DNA from 4 places in the Bradyrhizobium sp. 142 genome. Region 4 is predicted to be linked to each of the others. Evidence: predicted binding sites of a transcription regulator. Region 4 holds the regulator's gene; each other region holds the start of a gene.
The links. Region 4 encodes LexA, which represses DNA repair genes until DNA is damaged. Its sites were predicted from a motif close to TGTTCNNNNTGTGTTCNG; they were not measured.

Region 1: IVA82_RS28350 (PA0069 family radical SAM protein) is a predicted target of LexA. The motif match lies at 4,763-4,780, and genes of this name have one in related genera.
Region 2: IVA82_RS20290 (single-stranded DNA-binding protein) is a predicted target of LexA. The motif match lies at 1,972-1,989, and genes of this name have one in related genera.
Region 3: IVA82_RS21395 (ribonuclease T2) is a predicted target of LexA. The motif match lies at 2,094-2,111, and genes of this name have one in related genera.

The regions. Positions count from the first base shown of each region.
Region 1 covers NZ_JADPKQ010000311.1:17,586-24,757, forward strand. Annotated here, with positions in the region: gene IVA82_RS28330 (uracil-DNA glycosylase) at 1-320, shown strand, start outside; gene IVA82_RS28335 (glycosyltransferase family 39 protein) at 443-1,951, opposite strand; gene IVA82_RS28340 (ribonuclease HII) at 2,161-3,009, opposite strand; gene IVA82_RS28345 (VOC family protein) at 3,087-3,542, opposite strand; gene IVA82_RS28350 (PA0069 family radical SAM protein) at 3,566-4,741, opposite strand; gene IVA82_RS28355 (phosphoketolase family protein) at 4,934-7,172, shown strand, end outside.
Region 2 covers NZ_JADPKQ010000222.1:13,613-20,784, reverse strand. Annotated here, with positions in the region: gene IVA82_RS20300 (outer membrane protein) at 15-704, opposite strand; gene IVA82_RS20295 (outer membrane beta-barrel protein) at 934-1,695, opposite strand; gene IVA82_RS20290 (single-stranded DNA-binding protein) at 2,144-2,638, shown strand; gene gyrA (DNA gyrase subunit A) at 3,103-5,832, shown strand; gene IVA82_RS20280 (serine hydrolase) at 5,931-7,019, opposite strand.
Region 3 covers NZ_JADPKQ010000230.1:296-7,467, forward strand. Annotated here, with positions in the region: gene IVA82_RS21385 (cold-shock protein) at 1-30, opposite strand, end outside; gene rlmJ (23S rRNA (adenine(2030)-N(6))-methyltransferase RlmJ) at 281-1,141, opposite strand; gene IVA82_RS21395 (ribonuclease T2) at 1,355-2,047, opposite strand; gene IVA82_RS21400 (hypothetical protein) at 2,153-2,617, opposite strand; gene IVA82_RS21405 (hypothetical protein) at 2,800-3,105, shown strand; gene IVA82_RS21410 (DUF3617 family protein) at 3,161-3,691, shown strand; gene IVA82_RS21415 (ATP-binding protein) at 3,859-5,247, opposite strand; gene IVA82_RS21420 (response regulator transcription factor) at 5,273-6,004, opposite strand; gene IVA82_RS21425 (MarR family transcriptional regulator) at 6,001-6,468, opposite strand; gene IVA82_RS21430 (branched-chain amino acid aminotransferase) at 6,870-7,172, shown strand, end outside.
Region 4 covers NZ_JADPKQ010000118.1:40,818-47,989, forward strand. Annotated here, with positions in the region: gene IVA82_RS12055 (S41 family peptidase) at 1-135, opposite strand, end outside; gene IVA82_RS12060 (alpha-hydroxy acid oxidase) at 441-1,568, shown strand; partial or broken gene IVA82_RS12065 (HAD family phosphatase) at 1,583-2,207, shown strand; gene glp (gephyrin-like molybdotransferase Glp) at 2,771-3,982, shown strand; gene lexA (transcriptional repressor LexA) at 4,158-4,859, shown strand; gene IVA82_RS12080 (hypothetical protein) at 5,426-5,860, shown strand; gene IVA82_RS12085 (GAF domain-containing protein) at 6,081-7,022, shown strand; partial or broken gene IVA82_RS12090 (ComEC/Rec2 family competence protein) at 7,032-7,172, opposite strand, start outside.

The DNA of each region.
Region 1 (7,172 bases), on a different contig from region 4:
TGATCCCGTGGCGGCCGCCCGGCAACCGCACGCCGACGCCGCAGGAGACGCAGATCTGTCTGCCCTTCATCCAGCGCCAGATTGAGCTGGTGAATCCGGACGTGCTGGTGACGCTCGGCAATCCCTCGACGCAGACGCTGCTGTCGACGCGCGATGGCATCATGCGCACCCGCGGCCGCTGGTTCGACTACAACACCGGCGCGCGCACCATCCGCGCGCTACCGACGTTCCACCCGGCCTATCTATTGCGCTCGCCGTCCTACAAGCGCCTGGCCTGGCAGGATCTGCGGGCAATCGCGAAGGTGATGGCGGGCGCGTGAGGCGCAGAACGACCCATCCCCGTCATTGCGAGCGCAGCGAAGCAATCCAGACTGTCACCGCGGAAAAACTCTGGATTGCTTCGCTGCGCTCGCAATGACGAGGGGGAGCGCGCGCGTGCGACTTACGTCCCCTTCGGCCGCACGATGGCCCAGCCGATGCGCAGCAATTGCTGGCGTCCGGTCACCAGCCATTCGAAGGCGCGCGGCACTTCCGGCACGATGCCGGGAAAGCGCTTGAGGATGTCGGGCGGCGGGGTACCGGCAGTGTCGGAGGCGCGCCAGACCACGACGCCGCCGCTCTCGCTGAACCTTGCCGGCGTCATCCAGGGCGTGCGCGCAGGCTCGGCATCGATGAACAGATGCGGCCGGCCGGAATGCAGCGTGATCAGACTCGCAAGCTGGGTCTCGCCGGCGACCGCGCGCAGGCGATGGTTGGTGCGGCGGGAAAAGCTCTCGTCGAAGAAGTCCGAGATTTCGCGGGCCGGCATCGAGGTCGCGATCTCGCCGGTGCCGGTCCAGGGCAGCAGCAGGGATGCCAGCACGACGCCGGCAGCCGGCGCCGCCACGGCGGCAGCCCACACCATGCGCAGCAACCGCGCGCGGCGCATCGCGATGAGATCGCCGGCCGCGACGACCATGGCAAGCCCCGACATCAGCAGCACGGCGCCGGCACCGCCGACGACGCCGTCGAGCCCGAACAGGCCGGAGATGACGACCCCGCCGAGCGCCGGCGCAAGCGCGAAGAAGTAGACGAAATTGCGCGCGAGCGGCTCGACCCGCGGCCGGTAGATGATCGGTGCCTCGTCGCCCTTGCCGGCGAACCAGCGGCTGTTGAGGAAGGCCAGGACCGGGATCGTCACCGCGCCCAGCACGAGGCCGCCGAGCAGCCAGGCCGCGTTCAGCGCGCGGCCATTCAATTCCGAGTGCTGCGGCAAGGCCGGCACGGTCAGCGTCTCCGCGCGCATCACCCAGATGGCATAAGGCAGCACCAGCACGGCGACCACGACCAGCGCATACAACGGATCGAGCGCCCGCAGCGTCCTGCGCCCGCCGGCGGTCGTGAGCGCGAAGATAACAAGCAGCAGCAAGAGATAGATCGCCGCGGGCGTCGTGAGCAGCAACAGCCCGGCTTCAATCGACCAGGCGAACCAGCCATTGCCGCGGCGCTGGCCGATGAGTTGCCAGGAATGCAGCAGGAGCAGCGCCCAGAGCGGGCGCGCCAGCACCAGCGGACCGAAATCGAGCGCGGAGGATGAGAAGACCAGCAGCGTCATGGTCAAGAGCACGGCGAGCACCGCCTGCTGGGCGCCAATCACCGCGCGCGCCAGATGATAGAGCGCGACGAAGGTCGCGATCTCGCACAGCTCGGCCAGCACATAGACGCCGAACATGTGGCCGCCGGCAGCGCGATAGGCGATGTCGGCGAGCCAGACGGCCAGAGGCGGGCCGAGATCGGTGCCGACCTGGTATTCGCGGCCGAAGGCGAGCAGGGTCGCGAGGTTGCCGGGCGGGCTGCGGTAGAACACCAGCGCCACGAACAGCCACATCGCAGCCTGCAACAGCACGGCGATCCACACGATCAGCCGCGGCCGGGCGCGAATGAGCTCGATGACCAGGGAGGTAAACCGCATGCAACGTCCGAAAGATGCAGCCAACCCGTGCAGCCGGCCCTATTGCTCACGACTGTTTTGATAGAGGGCGCTGCGCGTCGTGGCAACGACCGTCTGCCGGTCATGCCCGGGCTTGTCCCGGGCATCCACGTTCTTCGGAGCAGGCGGCAAAGACGTGGATGGCCGGGTCAAGCCCGGCCATGACGATGCGGAAGCTGCGGGACGAGACCCTAGAGCCTCGCTGAAGCGTCGATTTCGACGTCCGCTTCCAGCTCCGCGTCAACCTCGGTCACCGCGAACAAGTCCGGGATCGGCTCGACGGTCCAGGGCATGTGCTTGGCGCGGGCGGCGACGACGGGGGCGAAGAAGCTGCGGTGGTGGACGGAGGGGCCGAGGCGGTCGAGCGCGTCGAGGTGGTCCGGAACGGCGTAGCCCTTGTGCTGCTCGAAACCGTAGCCCGGGCAGTCCTGCGCCAGCGCGCACATCAGCCGGTCGCGCGTCACCTTGGCAATGATCGAGGCCGCCGCAATCGACAGGACGATGCCGTCGCCGCCGATCACAGCCTCGCAATCGCACGCCGTATCGAGCCGGTCGCGGCCGTCGACGAAGACGTGGCGGGGCGCCTCGGGCAGCGCGCCCACCGCACGCTTCAAGGCCCACAGCGAGGCCCGCAGGATATTGTCGCGGTCGATCCGGGAGCGCGAGGCGACGACGACGGAGACCTGCGCGGTCGCGCAGATCTTGTCGAACAGTCTTTCGCGCTCTTCCGCCGTCAGCCGCTTGGAATCGTCGATGCCGCGCGGGATACGGGCGGGATCGAGGATCACGGCGGCCGCGACCACCGGCCCGGCGAGCGGCCCGCGGCCGGCCTCGTCGCAGCCCGCCACCGGCCAGACCCCGCGCTTGATCAGCGCGCGCTCGCGGCGGAAGCTCGGCGGGGCGATGGCGATAATGCCCGTCTTGGCTGCGCTCTTGCCGGCCTCGGTCTTGCTGGCCTCGGCCTTGCCAACCGTGGTCTTCGCAGGCTTCCGAGGCGTGGCCTTCTTGGCCGGCTTGTTGGCGGACTTGTCCCGAATCATGGCCGGGATCCTGCGCAAGCGGTCGGGTCCGCGCAACAGGGAACCCCGGACAATTCCCGTTATTCAAGCGGGCAGCGTTAGTCCGTCAGATGCACCCGCCGGTCCTGGCCGACATCAATGCCAGGCGCGACCACGACCTCCCAGGGATGACCATCGGGGTCGGCGAAATAGCCGGAATAACCGCCATAGTTGGTCTCATGCGCCGCTTTTAACAGCGTCGCACCCTTCTCGACCGAGAAGGCCAGCACCGTGTCGACCTCCTCGCGCCTCCGGCAGTTCCAGGCGAGCGTCATCCCGCGGAACGTTGATGACCTCGGCTGGTCCGGCAAAGTCACGTCAGCCGCGAGTTGATCCCAGGGAAACAGCGCGAGCACCGGACCGCCGGTGTCGAAGAACGCGACGGCCTCGCCGGTCGCCTTTAGTCGGCGCGAGAAACCGAGCGCGTCATAAAAGGCAATGCTGGCGCGGATGTCGCTTACACCCAGCGTGATGACGGTCAGCCGCGGCACCGGCGTCGGCAATTCCTTACTCATGATACGCCTCGTGCACGTTCCCTCTAGAACAGGCTGAGCTGATCGCCGTTCCGCTTCGGCCTGGCAAAATGATCCGTCGTCAGCTTCGCGCGCCGTTTGTTGAGGCCGAGCCTGTCGCAGGCGATCTCGAAGCGGCGGCCGATGGTCCAGGCCATCGGGCCGGTGCCCTTCATCCGCTCGCCCCATTTCGAATCGTAGTCGCGACCGCCGCGCATGTCGCGGATCAGGGTGAAGACGTGGCGGTAGCGGTCCGGATAGTTCGCCATCAGCCATTCGCGGAAGAGATCGCGGACTTCGAGCGGCAGCCGCAACAGCACGTAGGAGGCCTCCTTGACGCCTGCATGGGCCGCTGCATCCAGGATGCGCTCGATCTCGGAATCGTTCAGCGCAGGGATCACGGGCGCGACCATGACCGTGGTCGAAATGCCCGCATCCGACAGCTGCTTCAGCGCTTCCAGCCGCTTCGGCGGCGTCGAGGCCCGCGGCTCCATGGTGCGCGCCAGGTTCGGATCGAGCGAGGTCACCGAGATCGCGACCTTGGCGAGGCTGCGCTTGGCCATCCGCGCGAGAATATCGATGTCGCGTGTCACCAGCGCCGACTTGGTGACGATGCCGACGGGGTGGCCGGCACGCTCCAGCACCTCCAGAATGCCACGCATGATTTTGCGCTCGCGCTCGATCGGCTGATAGGGATCGGTGTTGGTGCCGATCGCGATCATCCGCGGCTCGTAGCCGGGCGCGGCGAGCTCCTTCTCGAGCAGCGCCGGCGCCTCGGGCTTGGCAAACAGTTTTGACTCGAAGTCGAGCCCCGGCGACAGGCCGAGATAGGCGTGCGTTGGCCGTGCGAAGCAATAGACGCAGCCATGCTCGCAGCCGCGATAGGGATTGATGGAGCGGTCGAAACCGATATCGGGGGACTCGTTGCGAGTGATCACCTTGCGCGAGGTGTCGAGCCCGACCGTGGTCTTGAACGGCGGCAGCTCATCCAGGCTCTGCCAGCCGTCGTCGAAGGCGACGCGCGCCTCGGCTTCGAAGCGGCCGCTGGCGTTGGATTGCGCGCCCCGCCCTCGCCTGCGCTCGCGGTCGATCGCGACGGCAAGCTCGGGGAAAGCGGCAGGAATATCTGAAGGCGCACCCGCCGGCTCGGAGGGCGCCGTGACCGGCGGGTGCTTGAGGGCACGAGAGGATGCTCGACTCATGAAGCCAAGATAGCATGCGGCAGGAACAAATCAAGAACGAGAACGCGAAAACAACCCCACGCACAGTAGCGCTGCCCAATGTTCGGGCGCGCGCCTTTGACCTCACGCAACATCCAGGTCCGGCGATCCGGCAGGGATCGATCGCGCCGGAACATGGTTGGTGACGATCGCTGGGTGAAAGTCGGCAGGAACATGACAAATCAACGACAATCGGCCGCGGCGAGCAGCGACCTCGATCTGCTCGATCGCTACTGGCGTGCCGCAAACTACCTCTCCGTCGGCCAGATCTATCTCCTCGACAACCCGTTGCTGCGCGAGCCGTTGCGGCCCGAGCAGATCAAACCGCGTTTGCTCGGCCATTGGGGTACGACGCCGGGGCTGAACTTCATCTACGCCCATCTCAACCGCGTCATCCGCACGCTGGACCTCGACATGATCTATGTCTGCGGTCCCGGCCATGGCGGCCCGGGCATGGTTGCCAACACCTATCTCGAAGGCAGCTACAGCGAGATCTATCCCGACATCGGGCGCGACACGGACGGATTGCGCAAGCTTTTCCGGCAGTTCTCCTTCCCCGGCGGCATCCCGAGCCACGCCGCGCCGGAAACGCCGGGCTCGATCCACGAAGGCGGCGAACTCGGCTACGCACTGGTGCATGCCTATGGCGCGGCGTTCGACAATCCCGACCTGATTGTCGCCTGCGTCATCGGCGACGGCGAGGCCGAGACCGGGCCGCTCGCGGCGAGCTGGCACTCGAACAAGTTCTTGAACCCGGCGCAGGACGGCGCGGTGCTGCCGATCCTTCATCTCAACGGCTACAAGATCGCCAATCCCACTGTCATGGGGCGGATGCGCGACGCGGAGATCCGCGAGCTGTTCCGCGGGCTCGGCCACGAGCCGCTGTTCGTCGAGGGCGACGATCCCAAGCTGATGCACCGGACCATGGCCGATGCGCTCGACGTCGCGCTCGCCAGCATCCGCTCGATCCAGCAGCACGCCCGCGACGGCCGCAAGGCGGTCGAGCTGCCACGCTGGCCGATGATCGTGCTGCGCAGCCCGAAGGGCTGGACCGGCCCCAAGGAAGTCGATGGGCTCAAGGTCGAGGGCTTTTGGCGCGCCCATCAGGTGCCCGTCTCCTCCTGCCGCGAGAATCCAGCGCATCTCAAAGTGCTCGAAGACTGGATGCGCAGCTACGAGCCGGAAAAGCTGTTCGACGCGAACGGCGCGCTCGCCTCCGAGCTGCAGGCGCTGAATCCCGAAGGCAACCGCCGCATGGGCGCCAATCCGCACGCCAATGGCGGGCTGCTGAAGAAAGAGCTGAAGCTGCCGGACTTCCGCAGCTTCGCGGTCGAGGTGCCCCGGCCTGGCGGCGTCACCGGCGAAGCGACGCGCGAACTCGGCAGATTCCTGCGCGACGTCATCCGCCTCAACGCACAGGAGCGCAACTTCCGCATCATGGGACCGGACGAGACCGCGTCAAACCGGCTCGACGCGGTGTTCGAGGCCACTGAACGCGTCTGGATGGAGCCGACCGAGCCTTACGACGTGCACCTCGCCCAGAACGGCCGCGTGATGGAGGTGTTGAGCGAGCATCTCTGCCAGGGCTGGCTCGAAGGCTATCTGCTCACCGGCCGGCACGGCTTGTTCTCCTGCTACGAGGCCTTCATCCACATCGTGGATTCCATGTTCAACCAGCACGCCAAATGGCTCAAGGTCACGCGCGATCTGCCGTGGCGGCGCCCGATCGCATCGCTCAACTATCTCCTGACCTCGCATGTCTGGCGCCAGGACCACAACGGCTTCAGCCACCAGGACCCCGGCTTCGTCGATCTCGTCGCCAACAAGAAGGCCGATATCGTCCGCATCTACTTTCCGCCGGACGCCAATACGCTACTGTGGATCGCCGACCACTGCCTGCGCACTTATAACCGCATCAACGTCATCGTTGCCGGCAAGCAGCCGGCGCCGCAATGGCTCTCGATGCAGGACGCCGCCACCCATTGCGGTGCCGGCCTCGGCATCTGGACATGGGCGAGTACCGAAGACGCAACTCGCGAGCCCGACGTGGTCATGGCCTGCGCCGGCGACGTGCCGACATTGGAGACGCTCGCCGCCGTCGACCTGCTGCGCAAGGCGCTGCCCGAGCTGAAGATCCGCGTCGTCAACGTCGTCGACCTGATGACGCTGCAACCAAAGGAGCAGCATCCGCATGGGCTGTCCGATCGCGACTTCGACAGCCTGTTCACGCGCGACAAGCCGGTGATCTTCGCCTATCACGGCTATCCCTATCTGATCCACCGGCTGACCTATAACCGCACCAATCATGCCGGCATGCATGTGCGCGGCTTTGCCGAGGAAGGCACCACGACGACGCCGTTCGATATGGTCGTGCTCAACGAGCTCGACCGCTTTCATCTGGCGATCGAGGCGA
Region 2 (7,172 bases), on a different contig from region 4:
GTTGGAAGCGAAGATCAGTACTTCGCGACCACCGGGCCCCCGAAGTGATAGTTCACGCCGACCTGCACGGTGTGGAAGTTGAGCGTGCCGGTGGGCAGGGCGCCAGAGAAGTAGGTCTCGCCGCCGAGGCTGCGATAGAGGTACTCGCCCTTGACCGACCACTGCGGAGCGAAGAACGCTTCGACGCCCGCACCGACGGTCCAGCCGGAGTGCCACTTGCTGTCCGAGGCGGTCACGCCGAGCGCGGAGAGGCTGAGCTTGTTGTCGATCCAGGCGTAACCGCCGGTGCCGTAGAACAGGACCTGATTGACGGCGTAGCCGATGCGGCCGCGCACGGTGCCCATGGCATCGGTCTTCGAGCTCAGTGTGGTGGAGACAACACCGAAGCCGGGGACAGCGACGGGGCCGGTCGCCGAAGCGCTGACGTCAGCCCAGGCGCCATCAGCCTCGACACCGAACACGACGTTGCCGGTCTGCCAGTTGTAGCCGGCAGTGCCGCCGACGAAGCCGCCCTTCATCTTCGGGTCGCCCGAGCCGTTCTCCCAGGCGCCGCCGCCGACGATACCGAGGTAGAAGCCGGTCCAGTTGTAGACCGAGGCCACAGCCACCGGAGCCTTGGTGTAGGGGCGAGCCGCGAGATCGGCCGCCGAAGCCGGAGCGGCGAGTGCGAACAAACAGGCCGAAGCCAACAAAACTTTTTTCATTTTCAACTTAATCCCAGTCCCAGTTTCTATTGTTGCCTTCCGCGAGCGGAAAGACATCGGACGCTGTGGTCCAACTGAGGTCGTGCATACACCGTTGAAGCCGCAAGTTGTGTACCCGAAAAGCCACGGTATGCTGAAAGGTAGTGCTGGCTGCCCTATTCGTGCCGCCTGTGCAGCAAAAAGGCCGGCGCGAGGCCGGCCTTTGATCGTGAGCAGTATCAGAGGGATCTCAGTACTTCGCGATCACCGGACCACCCCAGCGATAGTTGACGCGGATGAGGCCCATGTCGACGTCCTGACGGATACGCTCGGTCTGAACGAACGCACCGCCAAACGTGAAGTCGACGTTACGATTGCCGAGGAAAATGTGATTGTACTCGAAGCCTACAGACCAGTTCGGAGCGAAGCCGAACTCGAGGCCCGCACCAACGGTGCCGCCCCAGCGGGTTTCGCGAGCCGAGCCGAACACCGTACCGGCACCTACGAACCCTGGTGCGACGAGAAGGTCATATTTGTCGTTAACCACCGCAGCGCCGCCCTTCACGTAGAGCAACACATTGTTCCAGGCATAGCCAACCTGGCCGGTTATCAGGCCGAAAGCATCGATTCGCGTACGATCCTGCTGAAACGCTAGAGTCGGGCTGATGTTGTCTCCGCGGAAGTCAGCCCAGTTGCCTTGGCCTTCGACACCGAACACCCAATTCGCGGACTGCCAGCGGTACCCGATCTGGCCACCGACTGTGCCGCCGGTCGCGTCATGGCAGCCATCGGTGACGAGAGCGCCGCCTGCGGGAGGCACAAAGTCCCAGCAGTTGCGGCTCGAGCCGCCACCGCCGTTGATGCCGATGTAGAAGCCGCTCCAGTCATAGATGGTGGCGACCATCGGCGCCGGAGCCTTGGTGTAGGGACGCGCGGCGAGATCCGCCGCGCTGGCGGGAGCCGACAGCCCCAACGCCACCGCACCGATTGCACCAAGTAAAATCTTGTTCATTGCAAGTCTCCCCATTGTCGTCCGCTTCTCGAGACCCTCGAAGCGGCGGATCAGGCGCAACGCCCATGAATTAACTGCGAGGCAAGGCTAACCCAATCGAGTGGCAGAGTCCGTTCCCGAAATGCAACAGTCGTGGGACATTAGAGACACCTCTAACTTGATGAATGTTAAGTTGTTTTGCTCGTTTGCGGGAACCCAAAAAGGTTCCATTCGGCGCCGTGAATTTTTTCGGTCACGGGGCAGCCATAGCGTCCTGCATTCGCGCATCAACCTCCGAAGAACAAATCTGGAACAGAATTCAGATCGGTGCTATATGTGGGGATAACCTGAGGGGATACGGGCTGATCGGCCCCTGCGAAGCGTATAGGGTCCACGACAGGGTAGCGGCGGAGCGCGGGCGCGCGGCCCGGCCTTTTGAATTCAGTGGCATTCGGAGTGGAGAGCGGCGATGGCGGGAAGCGTCAACAAGGTCATTCTGGTCGGTAACCTCGGCAAGGATCCGGAGATCCGGCGCACTCAGGACGGGCGGCCGATTGCGAATTTGAGCGTTGCGACCTCGGAGACTTGGCGCGACAAGGCGACCGGCGAGCGCAAGGAAAAGACCGAGTGGCACCGTGTCGTGATCTTCAATGAAGGTCTGTGCAAGGTTGCCGAACAGTACCTGAAGAAGGGCGCCAAGATTTACGTCGAGGGCGCGCTTCAGACCCGCAAATGGACCGACCAGAGCGGTGTGGAGAAATACTCGACCGAGGTGGTGCTTCAGGGCTTCAACTCGACCCTCACGATGCTCGACGGCCGCAGCGGTGGCGGAGGCGGCAGCTTTGGCGATGAGCCGGGCGGCGATTTCGGCTCCTCTGGTCCCGTCAGCAGCGCGCTGCGCCGCCCGGTGGCCGCCGCTGGAGGTGGCCGCAACAGCGACATGGACGACGATATCCCGTTCTGAGGCTAACGCAGGGGCATTCCTCCTCCGGCTGCCGCGCGTAGAACGACAGGAGTTCGCACCAATTCGCGGGTGAGGTGTGGTTTTCGGGCTAGCCTCATCCCTTGCCTCAGTTTGACGCTGGATGAGGCTTGTGCCCGCTGCCTGAGGCCGCTGGGCCACAGCGCCATTCGCCATAGCTCCATCCGCGGCGTGAGCGCGACCATCACCGGATCATGATCTTGCTCGCGTTTGGTGGTGGCGGGCCTGGCCGCGCCGGGGCCACGGCCCATCATGCACGGCGTGATTTTCAGGGTGTGCCGGGCAGCTCCGGACGATCCGTTCCAGCCCGCTGAATGCCGTGGCGGGGAGCGCGTAAGTCTCTGGAAAAACAGTCGGAAAAAGCGCTTCCCTGAACTTCGCAAGGGTGGTTATGAGGGCTTCGATGCGCTATATGATTCCCAGATAAATACTCACCGGATTCCCCTTTGGCTGACGACGACAAGAAGCCCGGCGACCAGCTGGCGCAACCCTCGGACATTCGCCCCGTCTCCATCTTCGAGGAGATGAAAAAGTCCTACCTCGATTACGCCATGAGCGTGATCGTGGCGCGTGCGCTGCCCGATGCCCGCGACGGACTGAAGCCGGTGCACCGCCGCATCCTGTACTCGATGCACGAGCAAGGGCACACGCCAGATAAGAAGTACGTCAAGTCCGCCCGCGTGGTCGGCGACGTCATCGGTAAGTATCATCCGCACGGCGACCAGTCGATTTACGACGCGATGGTCCGCATGGCGCAGGACTTCTCGATGCGCGTGCCGCTGATCGACGGTCAGGGCAATTTCGGCTCGGTCGATGGCGATCCGCCTGCCGCCTATCGTTACACCGAAGCGCGTCTCACGCGATCCGCGCTGGCTCTGTTGGCCGATATCGACAAGGACACCGTCGATTTCCAGCCGAACTACGATAACAACGAGACCGAGCCGTCGGTTCTTCCGGCCAAGTTCCCGAACCTTCTGGTCAACGGCGCGGGCGGCATCGCAGTCGGAATGGCCACGAACATTCCGCCGCATAATCTCGGCGAGGTCATCGATGCCTGCGTGGCGCTGATCGACAATCCCGCGCTCACCATTGACGAGCTGATCAACATCGTTCCCGGACCGGATTTTCCAACTGGCGGCGTCATTCTCGGACGCGCCGGCATCCGCGCCGGTTATCACCTCGGCCGCGGCTCGGTGATGATGCGCGGCAAGGTCACGATCGATACCATTCGCAAGGAGCGTGAGGCGCTCATCGTCACCGAAATTCCGTACCAGGTGAACAAGGCGACGATGGTGGAGCGCATCGCCGAGCTGGTCAAGGAGAAGAAGATCGAGGGCATCGCCGATCTGCGCGATGAATCCGACCGCGACGGCTTCCGCGTCGTCATCGAGCTGAAACGCGACGCCGTGCCCGACGTGGTGCTGAACCAGCTCTACAGATTTACGCCGCTGCAGACGAGCTTCGGCGTCAACATGGTTGCGCTCGACAGCGGTCGGCCGCGGATCATGAATCTGAAAGACCTGCTCGCCATCTTCGTCGACTTCCGTGAGCGGGTCGTCACGCGGCGGACCAAGTTCCTTCTGGGCAAGGCGCGCGACCGCGCGCATATCCTGGTCGGCCTGGCGATCGCTGTCGCCAATATCGACGAAATGATTCGTGTCATCCGTACCTCACCGGACCCGACCACAGCACGCGACACCCTGATGTCGCGCGACTGGCCGGCCCGGGACGTCGAGGACATGCTGACCCTGATCGATGACCCGCGCCACCGCATCAGCGAGGACGGCACGATCCGGCTGTCGATGGAGCAGGCCAGGGCTATTCTCGATCTGCGCCTGCAGCGCCTCACAGCACTCGGCCGCGACGAGATCCGCGAAGAGCTCGACACGCTCGCCGGCGAAATTGCCGATTATCTCGACATCCTGCGCTCACGCGCTCGCGTGCTTGATATCGTCAAGACCGAGCTTGCCGAGGTGAAGGCCGAGTTCGCGACCCCGCGCCGGACCGTGATCATCGAGCAGGAGGGCGAGGTCGAGGACGAGGACCTGATCCAGCGCGAGGACATGGTGGTCACCGTGTCGCACGCCGGCTACGTCAAGCGCGTGCCGCTTTCGGCCTATCGGGCGCAGCGCCGCGGTGGCAAGGGCCGCGCCGGCATGCAGACCCGCGACGAGGATTTTGTCTCGCGCCTGTTCGTGGCCTCCACGCATACGCCGGTGCTGTTCTTCTCCTCGCGCGGCCAGGTCTACAAGGAAAAGGTCTGGCGGCTGCCGATGGCCGCGCCGAACGCGCGCGGCAAGGCGCTGATCAACATCCTGCCGCTGGAGCAGGGCGAGCGCATCACCACCATCATGCCGTTGCCGGAGGACGAATCGACCTGGGGCAACCTCGACGTGATGTTCGCGACTACCGGCGGCAATGTCCGCCGCAACAAGCTGTCCGACTTCGTTGACGTCCGCCGCTCCGGCATCATCGCCATGAAGCTCGACGACAACGAAGCGATCGTCGACGTGCAGATCTGCACCGAGCACGACGACGTGCTGCTCACTGGCGCCGGCGGCCAGTGCATCCGCTTCCCCGTCACCGACGTGCGCGTGTTCACCGGGCGCACCTCGATGGGCGTGCGCGGCATTGCGCTGGCTGAGGGCGACAAGGTGATTTCGCTGGCGATTTTGCGCCATGTCGAGACAACTTCGGACGAACGCTCGGCCTATCTGAAGATGCGCCGCGCCGTGGCCGGCGAGGCGGCGACGGAGGAGCCTGCGGCGGATGTCGAGGCCGAGGAGACCTCGGGCAGCTTCCAGCTCGCCCAGGAACGCTATATCGAGATGTCGGCGCAGGAGCAGGTCGTGCTGACCGTCTCCGTCAACGGCTTCGGCAAGCGGACCTCGTCCTACGAGTACCGCACCACGGGCCGCGGCGGCAAAGGCATCGTCGCCATGAACGTCAACAACCGCAACGGCAACCTTGTGGCCTCGTTCCCGGTCGAGGACGCCGACCAGATCATGCTGGTCACCGACAAGGGCCAGCTGATCCGCTGCCCGGTCGAAGATATCCGCATCGCCGGCCGCTCGACGCAAGGCGTGATCGTGTTCGACACCGCCGAGGACGAGCATGTCGTCTCGGTCGAGCACATCACGGAAGAGGCGGAGAGCAACGGCGCGAATGGCGATTGACGATCTGAAGAGCCGCCGATTGATGCATTCCGTCTAGGCTCTTCGCGGCACCGTCCGCCTCTTGTCCGAGTGAAGCGCCGCACGACGTCGCTTCCGGTTCAGCCCGGAAGCGACGTCGCGCGTAAGACGTCCCTGAAAACCCCGTACTGCACTTGAAAGGCTCGCGGACTGTAGTCCTGGTAGTGTCCCGTAGTGACTACGACAACGAGATCGAGCTCCGGGACAATGCGGATCGACTGCCCGCCTCGACCAAGCGCGCCAACCCAGTGAATATCACGGCCGTTGAGCCGGGAGCGACCGAGCCACCACAAATATCCATACAACTGATCGTCGGTGGCCTTGAGCTTCGGTGCCGTCGATGTTTCGATCCATGCCTTCGAAACGATCTGGCGGTCGTTCCAGCGGCCGCCCGCTAGGATGAACTGTCCGATCTTCGCCATGTCGCGCGGTCTTAGACGCAAGCCGCCGCCGGCATCGGTATCGCCTCTGACCCTCGCCCACTGTGTGTTGGTTATTCCCAAAGGCTCGAACAGCGTCGCGCGCGCAAATTCGTCGAGAGGGCGTCCCGTTGCCTTACGGACAATGGCCGATACCAGCGTGAGCGCACCAGTACTGTAGAAGAACTCTTGCCCTGCCGCGGCCGTCACCGAGCGGCCAAGCACGTAACGACATGGGTCCCAAGCCATGTGCATGCGCGCCTCATCGTTGTTGTAATCTCCAGTGGCCGGAGTTGCCTCCACCCACTCCAGACCCATCGACATGCTGAGCACGTGCAATAGCTGGATGCGGTCCTTTTCGGGCGAACGCAAGTCAGACAATTCGGGGAAGAAGCTGAAGATCGGTTCATTGACACTGCGTATGAGTCCCCGATCGATCGCGATCCCGACTGCAAGGGATGCCACGCTCTTCGAGACCGACTTCATATTGTGGAGCGTACCGGCGTCAAAGGTGACGTTTTCCACCCGATGGCCATAAAAACGGCCGGGAATCTCATCGTCACCCCTGAAGTAGCGCTCGAAAACAAGCTTGCCGCTGCGCGCGACCACAGCGGCGTGCATGGTGGTGTTGGCCGCGAGTCGATCAGTCATCCTGCAGAGCGCAGGGCGATCAATGAGCTTGTCCTCGTTGACGGGGGCGACCGGCCAACCATCGTCTTGCGAGACCGGAACACCGCAGCCGTCGGGCATATCGGCGCACACACGCCAGGCGGTGGTGGTGCCAGCGCAGCTCCACCGAGGAGGGAAATAAAGTGGCGCCGTTTCATTGGAACTTCGCGCTCGACCTTTTCGATGGTCTCGACATCCGCAGGAGCGGATTCGCGCCTGCACGCTCGTTGGCGA
Region 3 (7,172 bases), on a different contig from region 4:
AAAGAACTTGACCGTTCCCGTCATGGCCATCGGGAAACTCCCCCTCATTGCTCCTCCGCCGCGACGCAGACGCACGTCACGGCATGACCGGGCCTTACGAAGCCCGGGAGCTGGCCATCCTTGGGCAGACCATTCGGTCCGACTGGATCTTTCTTAGGCCTTCACTCCGCCGCAACCATTCGCGGAAGCGGAACGTAAAGCCAGTCACGGAAACAGCATAATACGGTTCTTTGCAAATTGACTACCGCTACTGCATATTTTTCCCAAGAATGCCGGAGCCTTACGGCTTTGGGACGTCCAACCGGAAGCGCGCCGCGCCGCCCTGGCCGAGCGGTACTTCCAGTTCGGGAAGGATCGTCTTGAGCTCGCCATGCAGCGTATAGGGCGGATTGACGATCAGCAGTCCGGTGGAGGTGAGGGCCGCGCCGTCAACCTGCGGCGCCGCGCTGAATTCTAGCCGCAGGCATTTGCCCGGCGGCTTTGCTGCAGCAGCGGCCCGCGCCACCAGTTGCGCCAGCGCATCGGTGGCGCGGCGGCTCTTGGCCGGGTACCAGATTACATAGATACCTGTCGGCCATTTCGCGAAGGCTGTGGAGAAGGCCTCGCCAAGCCGTTCGAACTCGTCCTTTGCCTCGAAGGACGGATCGATCAGCACGAGCCCGCGCCGCTCCTTCGGCGGCACGAATGCCGGCAGCGCGACCCAGCCGTCGAGATCGACCACGCGGGCCTGTTCGTCGCGCCGCAGCACACCGATCAGCGCCTTGCGCGCCTTTGGCTCGAGTTCGCAGGCGACGAGGCGGTCCTGCGGCCGCATCAGGCCGCGTGCGATCAGCGGCGAGCCCGGATAGGCCCTGAGCTCGCCCTTCGGATTGAAGGCGCGGACGATGTCGAGATAGGGCTTGGTCAGCGCGAGGCTTTCGTTCGACAAGCGCGCCTGCATCAACCGTGCGATACCCGTCAGCCATTCGCCGCCGCGCCGCGCCTCGTCGCTTTCGAGATCGTAGAGGCCGGCGCCGGCATGAGTGTCGATGACGCGGAACGCGCCCGGCTTGTCCTGCAGATAGGTCAGGATGCGCGCCAGCACGATGTGCTTGATGACATCGGCGAAGCTGCCGGCATGGTAGGCGTGGCGGTAATTCATGGCCAAGAGTTACGACATCCAGGCGATGAAAGTAACTCCCGTCATTCCGGCGCGGTGCGCAGCACCGAGCCCGGAATCCATTTTGCCACTGGCAATGCGGACAGATGGATTCTCAGATGCGCAATTGCGCATCACATCTCGCGCTTCCGCCTTCGCTCTTCGAGCTTCGGCGGACAAGTCGCGCGCGCCCCGGAATGACGAGCTGAGAGCGCTCTACCCACCCCGGATCGGCGGCATCGTCACCTGGTCGCGGCGGCAGGCGCGGCGATCGTTTTCTTCGCAGGCGCGGAATTGCAGGTCCTTGCTGAGGCAGACGCGGACCTCGGAGAGCCGCGTCCGGTTGCAGGTGACCGAGACGGCGGCATTGCTCAAGCCCGGATTAGCCTTGATGAAGGCCTCCTCGACCTCGGCCGGGGCCACCGTCTTGGCCTGCGACAGGTCGAGATATTCGGCCGGAATCTTGATCGCGGCACGGGCCTTTCGGACCGTCTCGAAATAGTTGCGGTCGGTGAGCCCGGCGCAGGTGCCGTGCTTGTCCCATTCGTTGAATATGAGGCCCGGTGCAGGCATCAGATCGAGCATCGAGGAGACGATGCTGCGGTTCAGCCGCGGCGCCGGCCGCTGGCAGTATTCGGGGAAGCCGTTTTCATATTGCGGCCACAGGCCGTGCACCACGAAGGCATATGGCCGTCCGCCGCACTGGATCTGCGAACGTCCGCCGCGTTCGGCGGCTTCTTCGCAGAAGGAGGGCGACCAGGACAGCGACAGCACGTAGAAATCGAACTCGCCCGGCGCATTCTGCCGTTTGTCCTGGGCGCGCGCGCCGCCGGCGAGCGCAACCAGCCCGGCAGCGAGGGTGAGCGACATCATCAGGCGGGAAAACGAACGCAATCTGGAATGAAACATGGCGACGCCCCTCAACTAGACTGTGCAAGCCAGCCTAGCAGGCGATAGGAACATTTCAAGAACAAATTTCGAGGGGCGCGCCGTCCGTGGCGGGCCGTGCACGGATCAGGGCTTGGCGGCCCGGCAGGCCGGATTGTAGGCCCAGTTGCGGTCCAGCCCGACCACGCACCATTCGACGCCATTGCCGTAGCCGGCGAAGCCGCCGTCCTCGATGATCGAGAAGTGCACTTTGCGCATCTTGCCGTCATTGAGCATGGCTTCGCCCGTGCAGTAGCGGCGCGGAATATTGTCGGATTGCCAGGGCCGGAACGCGGTCTCGTGAACGGCAGCGAAGCCGGTGATCTTCAACGAGGAATTCCAGAACGAGCTTTCCTTCTCCCAGAACTGGGTGGCGATGGCCGGCAGCGCCTTGTCGCAATCGGCGACGTTGCCGTCATAGCGCGGTCCGCTCAGCCAGAAATTCAGCTCCAGTGGATTGGCGGCCCGGGCCTCACTGAGCGACAGCGCCCCGAGCATGAGGCCGAGCAAAGCGGCAAAGCGGAGCGATGTCAGGGACGAAAGGGCGCGCATGGATAATCCAGACAGCATGATCTGCGAGGGACGGACGGTGCCGCGAAGGCCGGGTGAGGTCAAGTGCAGCGCGGCAACACTTGCCGACGAGTTGACCGCGATGGCACGGCAGAGGGGCCTTCCGTTCTTTTCAGCGCCGCGCCGGCACCGTAAGCTGTCTCCAACCAATTGGAGTGACGGGAATGCGAATCATTGCGGCCGCGGGCCTTCTTGCCAGCCTAGCTGTCTCGGGTGCGTTGGCGAGCCAGTCGGCACGTGCCGATATCCTTCCGGTGCCGCCGTTCAAGGGCAATGACACCGGCGGCATCATCGCCTATTCGATGGCGACGCAGGTCGACGCCCGGCAGGTCGCGGTCGATCACTGCGCGCGGTACGGCAAGGTGGCCAAATTCCTCGCGGTGCAGGGCTATGACGGCGGCTACATCTCGTTTTCCTGCCGCTGGGTGCCATATGGTGCCGCCGACCAGCCGATCCGCACGCTCTACTGAGGCGGTTCTCTAACGCCAAGATAACGTCACCTCATCTCAGCCGGGAGCCTCTCGCGTGACGCGCAAGCTCGCTTTGCTCGGTTCGGCCGTTTGCCTCGTGGTGTCGTCCGGAGCGGTACGCGCCGACGATTTGCCGGTGCGCAAGGCCGGCCTGTGGGAGCTGAAGATGGTCCGAACCGGCTCGGCGATGCCGGACATGACCATGCAGCACTGCACCGACGAGAGTGTCGACAAGGAGATGAACAACAACGTCTCCCCGATGGCCAAGCAGATCTGCGCCAAGCAGGACATCAAGAAGACCGCGACCGGCTATGTCAGCGATTCCGAGTGCAACGTCGCCGGCATCAGCACCACCTCGCATGCCGAGATCACAGGCGATTTCAACTCGGCCTACACGGTCAAGACCTCCTCGCACGCGCAAGGCGGCGCTGTCGGCGCGGCGGGCCGCGATACGACCATGACGCTCGAGGCCAAGTGGCTAGGCGCCTGCAAGGCGGACCAGAAGCCCGGCGACATCGTGATGCCCGGCGGATTCAAGATGAATGTGCGCGACGTCGACAAGCTAAAGGCGCTGCTGCCGAAGTAGGTGGCAGTGGCCGTTGTTTGCGCTGTCTCCCTCTCCCCCTTGTGGGGAAAGGGTGGCTCGCCGCGTAGCGGCGAGACGGGTGAGGGGCTTCTCTCCACGCGCAAATCTCTTGCGTCTTCCGGCGCTTCGCGCCACCTTCTTCCACAAGGGGAGAAGGAAGAAGCGGGCTACACCGGGACCCTCACACTCGCGCGCAAGCCGCCCATCGGGCTGTCGCCGAGCGTGATGTCGCCGCCGTGGGAGCGCGCGATGTCGCGGGCGATAGCAAGGCCAAGGCCGGTGCCGCCTTCATCCTGGTTGCGGGCGTTGTCCAGCCGCAGGAACGGCTTGAACACCTCTTCGCGCAAATGGGTGGGAATGCCGGGCCCGTCGTCGTCGACGGTGACGGTTAAATAACGGTGATCTCGCTGGCCGGCGATGGCGATGCTTTTGCCGTAGCGCGCGGCGTTGGTGACGAGATTGGCGAGGCACCGCTTGAACGAGGCCGGCTTCACCGTGACCACCGGCAGGCCGTGGAACGTCACGGTCGCGGTGTGGCCGTGACGTTCGGCATCGCTGCGCAGCTCTTCCAGCGCCTGGGCCATGTCGGTCGGCTGCGACTGCTCGCCGGAATCGCCGCGGGCGAAGGCGAGGTAATCCTCCAGCATCATCGACATCTCGTCGACGTCCTTGCGCATGCCCTCCAGTTCGGGGCTGTCGCCGATCAGCGCCAGCTCGAGCTTGAACCGGGTCAGGATGGTGCGCAGATCGTGGCTGACGCCGGCCAGCATCGCGGTGCGCTGCTCCATGGTGCGCTCGATGCGGGATTTCATCTCCAGGAAGGCCACGGACGCGCGCCGCACCTCGCGGGCGCCCCTGGGGCGGAAGTTCGGTGCCTCGCGACCCTTGCCAAAACTTTCGGCGGCGTCCGCAAGCCGCAGGATCGGCTTGATCTGGTTGCGCAGGAACAGCACCGCGACGATCAAAAGGATCGAGGACGTGCCGACCATCCAGAACAGGAAAATCTCCGAGTTCGAGGCATAGGCGGCGCTGCGCTGCGCGAACACGCGCATCACCGCGTCGTCGAGCTGGATGCGGATCTCGACGAGATTGGAGCGGCCGACGGTGTCGATCCAGAACGACCGCCCGATCTGGCGGCCGAGCTGCACCGACAGCGTCTGGTCGAGCAGCGAGAAGAACGGCTTCGGCCCCGGCGGCGGCATATCGCCGGCGGGCAGGAAATCCACCACGAGGCCGAGGCGCTGCTGGGCGATGCGGCGGATCTGGTCGCGGTCCTTGTCCTGCGGATAGCCCTTGTAGACGTCGATCAGAGCGGCGATGTCCTGCACCACCGCGGCCGACAAGCGGCGCGTCACCGTGTTCCAGTGCCGCTCCATGAACACGAAGGCGACCACGGATTGCAGCACCACCATCGGCACGATCATGATCAGCAGCGCACGCGCATAGAGGCCGGTCGGCATCCAGCCCTTGAACGCGTTGCCCATCCAGCCATTGGCGGCGGAGACGCGCCCGGCGGCGCTTTTAAGCAGCGTCAGGCCGGTATCGATCGTGCTCATCGCTCGCGCTTCACTGCTTTGAACTCTAGGGCGAGGCCACAAGCCGATAGCCGATGCCGCGCACCGCCTGCAGAAACAGCGGATTGGCGGGGTCGTTCTCGATCTTGCGTCGCAGGCGGTTGATCTGCACGTCGACGGCGCGCTCATTGACGCTGCCATTGCCGGTGAGCGCGCTGCGCGGCACGGTCTCGCCCGGCGTCTCCGAGAGAATCCGCAGCATCTCGCGCTCGCGGTCGGTGAGGTGAATGACCTCTTCGCCCTGGCGCAGTTCGCCGCGATCGAGATGGTATACGTAGGGGCCGAACGCGATCTTCTCCACCGTTGCGGCTTGCGGCGGCGGCGCGGCGCGCTTGAGGATGTTGTTGATGCGCAGCGCAAGCTCGCGCGGCTCGAACGGCTTTGCCACGTAATCGTCGGCGCCGATTTGCAGGCCCTCGATGCGGCTTTCCGCTTCATGCCGCGCCGTCAGCATCACTATCGGCACCGATGAGGACATCCGGATGAAACGCGCAAGATCGAAGCCGGTCTCGCCGGGCATCATGACGTCGAGGATGAGAAGGTCGAAATGCAGGCCCAACAGCTTTGAGCGCGCATCGCCGGCGCTCGCGGCGGTGGTGACGCGATAGCCCTCGCTGGCGAGGAAGCGCGACAACAGATCGCGGATGCGGCGGTCGTCGTCGACCAGCAGCAGATGCGGGGCATCGTCGGCGGGTTGCACCGGCGGGCGGGCGAGCGTGGCAGCGAGCGGCACGGTCACTCCTTTGCGTCTTGGTTGACTGTGGCGAAGATCGTCTCGAGCACCTTGTCCGGATCGTCGCGGTCGATCATCGCACGCAGGAAGCGCTTGACGGTCTCGGCGTCCTGCGGCGTCATTTCCGACAGCGCCTTGGTGATCCGCGTGGTCTGTAGGCCGGCCAGCTTCTGCACCAGCGCCTCGCCCTTGGGTGTCGCATAGAGCAGGCGCTGGCGGCGGTCGTTGTCGCCGGTCTTCTGCACGATGTAGCCTTCGTCAAGCAACTGCTTGAGCACCCGGCCGAGCGATTGCTTGGTGATGCGCAGGACGTCGAGCAGATCGGCGACCTTGAGCCCGGGATAGCGGTAGACGAAATGCATGACCCGGTGATGGGCCCGGCCGAAGCCGAAAGCCTCCAGCTCCTGGTCGGGATCGCCGACGAAATCGCGATAAGCGAAGAACAACAGCTCGATGATATCCCAGCGCAAATTGGCTCCATCGCCTGCTGCCGGCCGCGGCTCGGCAGCGTCTTGAGGGGGAGTCGCGAAATTTATGTCAGGCATATTGACGTATCTTGGGTTCAATGTTACAAAACGATTGGCCCGTACGAAATTTTAGATCGTTTCGCCTCGGGCGACATCTTCAAGAGCGGCCGGAGAGAGCCGGACAGCCGGCGACGGCCGGATCACGATTGTCGAGCGGCATTTCGATAAAACATACTGGACTTCCGCCTTCCGCAAAAGCATGTCCTCGGCGACATGCTGGCCACGGAACCCGGCCGTAACAAGGCTGGCGGTGGTCCGGCCACTAACCTAATCAAATCAGCCGGACCCGAAACAGGGTAGGCAGGGCCAGAACAGCGCCGATCCGGACAGCGGGAGCCAAGGACATGAGCATGAAATTCGACATCCAGCCCGCAGCAAATCCGACTTCCGAAAAGGACCGGGTGGCCAAGCTGGCGGACCCCGGCTTCGGGCGGGTCTTCACCGATCACATGGCCATCGTCCGCTACAACCAGGCCAAGGGCGGCTGGTACGACGCGCGCATCGAGGCACGCGCGAACTTCCAGCTCGATCCGGCCGGCGCCGTCCTGCACTACGCGCAGGAAATCTTCGAGGGCCTCAAGGCCTACAAGCGCGACGATGGCGGCGTGAACCTGTTCCGCCCCGACGCCAATGCACGGCGCTTCAGG
Region 4 (7,172 bases):
ATTGAGCTGTGAATAGGCGTCGTTCGCGCTCACTGCCGCCCGTGCCGCCCAGAGTCCGCCATGCGGACCGGATACGAGGAGGGTCAGACACGCGCCGGTGAGCGCGCCCAGTGGGAACAGCAGGGTTTTCCGCATGGGTGGACTGGCCTTTTTGCTTAGCGGTTCTGTTGGAGCTTGGGAGCCGCCATGCAAATGGCGATCCAGCCCGTTTCTCACAATACCATTCCGGTTTCTTCAAGGCCGGCGAGCCCGCCCGGCGGGTACGCCGCAAAAATCCCTTCGCCCCGACCTAAACTTTTGGCAACGTTCGAGGACCGCCTCTTGCACGCCGGAATTGGCCGGCCGGCCCACGCCTCACAGCCATGCGATTTTAGGATAGTTTTGGAGCCCCGGACGGGATAGGCGATGGCATAAGGCTTCAAATTCTCGGGAGGACAACAATGAACGAAGGGATCCGGCCGCAACGGAACGTCGAACTCGGCGCCAGCAATGAGCTGTTCCAGAACCTGCACGAACTCATTCGAAAGGCGCGCTCCAACCTCAACCAGAACGCCTGGGACTATATCGTCGGGGCCGCCGAGACCGAAACCACGATGCGCCGCAACCGCATGGCGCTGGACGAGATCGCCTTCCGGCCGCGCGTGCTGCGCGACGTCCGCAACGTCGACGGCTCCGTCGAGCAGTTCGGCCGCAAGCTGCGCCTTCCGGTGGTGCTGGCCCCTGTCGGCGCGCTCGAAATCTTCGATCCCCAAGGCGCCGCCAGCGTGGCACGCGGCGCCGGCGCCTTTGGCGCGGCGCACATGCTGAGCTCGGTCTCCGAGCCCGGCCTCGAGAACACCGCCGAAGCCGCGCCTGATGCGCTGCGCTTGTTCCAGCTCTATGTCCGCGGCGACGACGATTTCGTCGCGGATGTCGTCAGCCGCGCCGTGAAGCACAGCTACGCCGGCTTCTGCCTGACCGTCGACACCGCCCATTACAGCCGTCGTGAACGCGACATCGCCAAGCGTTACGTTCGCGAGAGCCGGCTGCGCGCCACCGGCGGCGACTTCCAGAAGGGTCTGGAGTGGCGGACCGTGAAGATGATCAAGGACAAGTTCAGGATTCCGCTGATCCTCAAGGGCATCGCGACCGCCGAGGACGCGCAGATCGCGGTCGATCATGGCGTCGAGTGGATCTATGTCTCCAACCATGGCGGCCGCCAGCTCGATCACGGCCGCGGCGCCATGCATGTGCTGCCCGAAATCGTCGAGGCCGTGAAGGGCCGCGCCAGGATCATGGTCGACGGCGGCTTCTGTCGTGGCACCGACATTGTCAAGGCGATCGCGGCGGGCGCCGACCTCGTCGGCATCGGCCGGCTGCAATGCTGGGCACTTGCAGCAGCCGGTGAAGCCGGCGTGACGCGGATGCTGGAGCTGCTGGAGGATGAGGTGCTACGCTGCCTCGGCCTGTTGGGGGCCACCTCGTTCGCCGAGATCAACAAGTCCTGCCTGCACCCGGCGGCCGCCACCAATGCACCGAGCGTGTTCGGCGCGTTCCCGCTGTTCGACGTCGAGCCGTATCGCTACTGACCCGAAAGGATGCAATGACCCCACTCTCTCCCGGCAGCGCGGATGCGCTTCTGTTCGACCTCGGGCGCGTCGTGCTCGACATCGATTTCTCCAAGGCGATCGCCTGCTGGGCTGGACATGCCGGCTGCCAGCCGGAGGCCATCGTCGCGCGCTATGTGCGTGACGAGGCCTACCGGTTGCACGAGGTCGGCAGGATCAGCGATGCGGAGTATTTCGCCTCGCTGCGCGCTTCGCTCGGAATCGGCATTTCGGACGCACAGTTCCTGGAGGGCTGGAACGCGATCTTCGCAGGAGAGATGCCCGATATCGCAGAGCTGTTGCCGCGCGCGGCCACGCAGATGCCGCTCTACGCCTTCTCCAACACCAACCGTCCGCATGTCGACTACTTCTCGAAGGAATATGCCGATCTGCTCGGCCATTTCCGCGAGGTCTACCTGTCGTCCAGCATCGGCCTGCGCAAACCCGATGCCGAAGCCTTCGACCATGTCGTGGCTGCGATCGGCGTGCCGGCAAAGCGCATTGTGTTCTTCGATGATCTCGCCGAAAACGTCGAGGGAGCGCGGGCACGCGGATTGACCGCGGTACACGTCATGTCCGCCCGGCGACGTCGGAGAGGCGCTCAGGGCCTTGGGGATCTGATCGGGAACCCGGTTCCCCGGAACCAAATTGTCCCAAATGAGGAACCAAATCATTTTGCGCAATTTTATACGGAGTTCCGGGAACGGAAGCCCCGCCTCCGGACTATTGAGTCCGTCGGTATTTCTACGGACGGACACATCATCGTGTTGGGCAAGACCTACCTTACCAAGCAGGCCTCTCTCCTTCTTGAATTCGCCAGAACCACCTCGGACTCGGAGCTCTCGGCCAAGCTGATCAGTAAGGCCGCCGATCTGAAGTCTCAGGCGGATCCGCTGCCCGACAAGGATCAGGGTCTCCAAGCTCCTGACGTCCGTTCCAACGGGCCTACAGGGAGTTGATCGATGCTGGCCGTGGCTCTGGTCGTTCTCGTCCTTGCCATGGCCACGCTGGTCCCCGTCGTTCTCGTCGTCTGGATCATGCCGCGCCGGACCTGACGGCTACTCTTACCGGGCAAAGTCAGGCACGATGATTCATCCTGCCTCGCCGTCGTTTTGCCTCTGCGCTCGCGCTCGGCTAGAACTTCGCCGTTCTTCGTCCGACCGTGCCCTGCAGGAGTTTTCCCCGTGGTCTTGATGCCGGTTTCTGACGCGCTCGCAGCGGTGCTGGCGGGGACAGAGCCTCTGGCCGAAGAGGTGATCCCTCTCGCCGATGCCTTCCATCGCGTGCTCGCGCGCGACGTCGCGGCGCGGCGTACGCAGCCGCCGCAGGCGATGTCGGCGATGGACGGATATGCCGTGCGGACAGCCGATGCGGCAAAGATCGATGCAGAACTCCACCTGATCGGCGAGGTCGCCGCGGGCCGCCCGTTTGCGGGAACGGTCGGGGCAGGCGAAGCGGTGCGAATCTTCACCGGCGGCGTCGTTCCCGATGGCGCTGATGCCGTCGTGATCCAGGAGGATACGGGCGCGGATGGCAAGCGCATCACGATCAAGGAAGCCGCAATCGTGGGGCGTCACATCCGCCCCGCCGGCGTCGATTTTCGCGAGGGCGACGTGTTGCTGCGGACGGGCACCCGCCTTACCGAACGAGATCTGGCGCTCGCCGCCGGCATGAATCAGCCCTCCCTTCCGGTCCGCCGCCGTCCGAAGATTGCGATTCTCGCGACCGGCGACGAGCTGGTGATGCCGGGAACCGCACCCGGCCCCGGACAGATCGTTTATTCCAACGGCTTCGCCCTGCACGCGCTAGCGCGCAGCGAAGGCGCTGAAACCATCGACCTTGGAATTGCCGCGGATACCCTGGACGCCACCACCTCCGGCATCCGCCGCGCCCGCGACAGCGGCGCAGACATCCTGATCACGACGGGCGGCGCATCTGTCGGCGACCACGACCTGGTCAAGCCGGCGCTGGAGGCCGAGGGCATCTCCATGGCTTTCTGGAAGATCGCGATGCGGCCGGGCAAGCCGATGATGCACGGACGGCTCGGCGCGATGCGCGTGATCGGCCTGCCCGGCAATCCCGTGTCATCCTACGTTTGCGCGTTCCTGTTCCTGGTTCCGCTGATTCGCGCGCTGTCTGGCGGCTCAGTGATTCATCACCGCCGCGAGCGCGCCGTGCTCGGCCGCGATGTCGGTTCCAACGATGCGCGCGAGGATTATCTTCGCGCGCATCTGGAGGTGCGGGAGGACGGAGCGCTGGTCGCCCTTCCCGTCAACCATCAGGATTCTTCGCTGCTTGCGAATCTGGCTGCGGCGCAGGCACTTCTCGTGCGCGCGCCGTTCGCGCCGAAGGCCGAGGCGGGCATGCCTTGCGAAGTGCTGCGGCTGCCGGCTTGAACGCGCCGACCGCACGCGTTTCCATAACTTTGTCGCGTTCACGGTAAATTAAGCAGTTGCGGAACACATATCGAACATATAGTGTCCGTTCATGATTTGTTTCGAGCATCTAGCGGCTCGCCGCTGAATTCGCCGTCTCGGAATCGAACGACATCAACCGGGGGATTTGGTCGAGATGTTAACGCGCAAACAATACGAGCTTCTGCGGTTCATCAGCGAACGTTTGAAGGAAAGCGGCGTGCCGCCCTCTTTCGACGAGATGAAGGACGCGCTCGATCTGCGCTCGAAGTCGGGTATCCATCGCCTGATCACCGCGCTCGAGGAGCGCGGTTTCATCCGGCGTCTGCCCAACCGCGCCCGTGCCATCGAGGTGATCAAGCTGCCCGAGCTCCAGGCCGCCGCCGGCACCCGCCGCGGTTTCACGCCGAGCGTCATCGAAGGCAATCTCGGCAAGGTGCGCGCGAGCTCCAGCGCGTCTACGGACGACGGTGAACGCCCCGTTGCCGTGCCGGTGATGGGCCGCATCGCGGCCGGTACGCCGATCGAGGCGTTGCAGACCCGCAGCCACACAATCAGCGTACCGCCCGACATGCTCGGTTCAGGCGAACATTACGCGCTCGAAGTGCGCGGCGATTCGATGGTCGAGGCTGGCATCCTCGACGGCGACATGGCGCTGATCCAGCGCAACGAGACTGCCGATACCGGCGACATCGTCGTCGCGCTGATCGACGAGGAGGAAGCAACGCTGAAGCGCTTCCGCCGCCGTGGCGCCTCGATCGCGCTCGAGCCCGCCAACGCGGCTTATGAGGTGCGCATCCTGCCGCCGAACCGGGTCAAGATTCAGGGCAAGCTGATCGGGCTGTACCGGAAATACTGAGCGTACCCGACGGTCACGCGATACCCATTGGAGCGGACGGATTGTCCGCTCCGGCTGGATGGTCTCTCTGGTTCTGCACAGATGATCCGGCCACCCCTCCAGCGCTACATCCTCGGCACGCCGCACGAAGCAGTCATCGCTTCGCGGCCTTGTGAGACCGAGGAGACAACCATGCGCAAGATCATTCTGAGTATGCTCATGACCGCTTTGATCGGGGCGCCGCTTCGCAAGCCGTCGCCGCACAGTCGCATCATCATGCCCGCAAGGAGACAGCGGTGAGCACGCAATTCCGCAATGCCCACAGCGCGGTCGAACAAACGTCGCAGCCGAATTGGCCGTATTCCGGCTGGTCTGCACCAGCGGGCCGCTGACGTTCGAGTCCGCGCAAAATGCACGGACGCAGGCTTTGTTCCTACTGGATTCGGGAAAGATAATGTGATCGCAGCCTGCGGCGGCGAGCCGCAGATTTGCCTACAACCGAGCAGATGCTTATGTACTTTCCACTCTGATAGAGGCCTGCGCCTCAGAAGAGGCGCGGGTTGCTATCTTCGAATGAGGAGCACCCGATGTGTGACTACAGCCTGCATGCCGTCGCGACGCGCCCGGCCGAAGTCGGCGAGACGATCGTCACGACAACCTTCCGCGGCACCTCGACGCGCGGCTTCGCCTCCGAAGCCGATCTCTCCGTCGCGGTCTGCCTGCTGCCGGGAACGGAGCTCGCCTTCGCCGACAACGTCCGCTACGACAATCGCTGGATCTGGACGCGTACCGTCAACTCGCGCGTCGGAAAGTTCGGCAAGATCGATTCGCACATTCCCGATCGCCACCACGACGCGATCGAATTTCCCGACGGCAAATACGTGTTGGTCACGCAACTCGTCGAAGGCCAGCGCGCAACCGTGCTGCAGCTGCCGGTGAGCCAGCCGGTCGGCGAACGCGAGCACAAGCCGCAGATCATCGCCGACAGGCAGCCGACCGTCACCCGCTTGCCGATCGGCTGACACTGCCGTCCCCGGCCGCAAGGTCGAGGCCAGGATTGAAATTGCCATCGCCGGCCGAGGCCGGCGAGATGGAGTGTTTTGCGGCCCTCGAATTCAGATGGGCGGCTCCTGCCGCCCGTACACGTCGCACGAAGTTTGGGCCGCCCTGCCTGAATTTTGAACGCCCGCTCCGTGGCCAAATGGCCGATGCTGATGCAGCTTGAGGCGGCGGGCACGCTCGATGAAGACCTTCATTCGCGTCGTTGAACTCTGGGTGCCTGACCAGACGCGCATGCGGCTGGAATTCGGCGGCGGCCTCTACAGCGAAGGCCTGTGCGCGTTCAGGGCCGTAAGCGAAAACTTGCGCTTCGGATATGACGAGGGCCTACCAGGCAAGGCCTGGTCCAGCGGCCACCCCGTGATCCTCACCAAATTCGCCAACTCGTATTTCAAGCGGACCGATCAGGCCATCGCGGCGGGGCTGACCTGCGGCGTGGCGGTGCCGGTGTTTGCCGGCGAATTTTTGCAAGCCGTCATGGTGCTGTTCTGCGGCGACGACGAGGCGCATGTCGGCGCGATCGAGCTCTGGCACAACGATCCGGACGTCTCCCACGAGATGGGGCTCGTCGACGGCTATTATGGCGCCGCGGACATGTTCGAGTTCAACTCGCGCCACACCAAATTTCCACGCGGCTTCGGCCTGCCCGGACGCACCTGGAAAGCGGGCGCACCGCTGATCATCAAGGACCTGCACGACGCCAAAAGCTTCCTGCGCTGGGAGGACGCCGCCAAGGTCGGAATCAACCTGGGCGTCGGCGTGCCCTACCGGACCGGCGCCGACCACACCTGGGTCCTGACATTCCTTTCCGCGCAGGCCACGCCGATTGCGCGGCGCTTCGAGATCTGGGTGCCGGACGCGGCCCGTTCGGCGCTGGTCTTTCGGGCCGGCGATTGCAGTGCGCAGACCGACCTTGCCGCGCTCTATGCGACGAAATCCATCGTCAGAGGCGAAGGAAGCATCGGCGGAGCCTGGGCAACCGGCATGCCCGCGCTCAACGACGATCTCTCGCATGACGCCTCGATCGCGGCCTCGGAAGCTCGCGTATCGGGGCTGAGCCGGATGGTGGCGCTGCCGGTCATCGGCAATGCTGGACTCGAAGCCCTGTTGGCCTGGTATCTGTAGCCGTTCCGCTCAATCCTCGGCCTGCAAGTCGGCCTCCGATGGTGTTGCGTCCTTGCTGCGGGGCGCGGCCGTCTTCGGCGCAAGGCTCGTGTCGAAATCACCCTCGCCTGCGACGGCCGGCGACCATGGGCGGCTCGTGCCTCGCGCCCT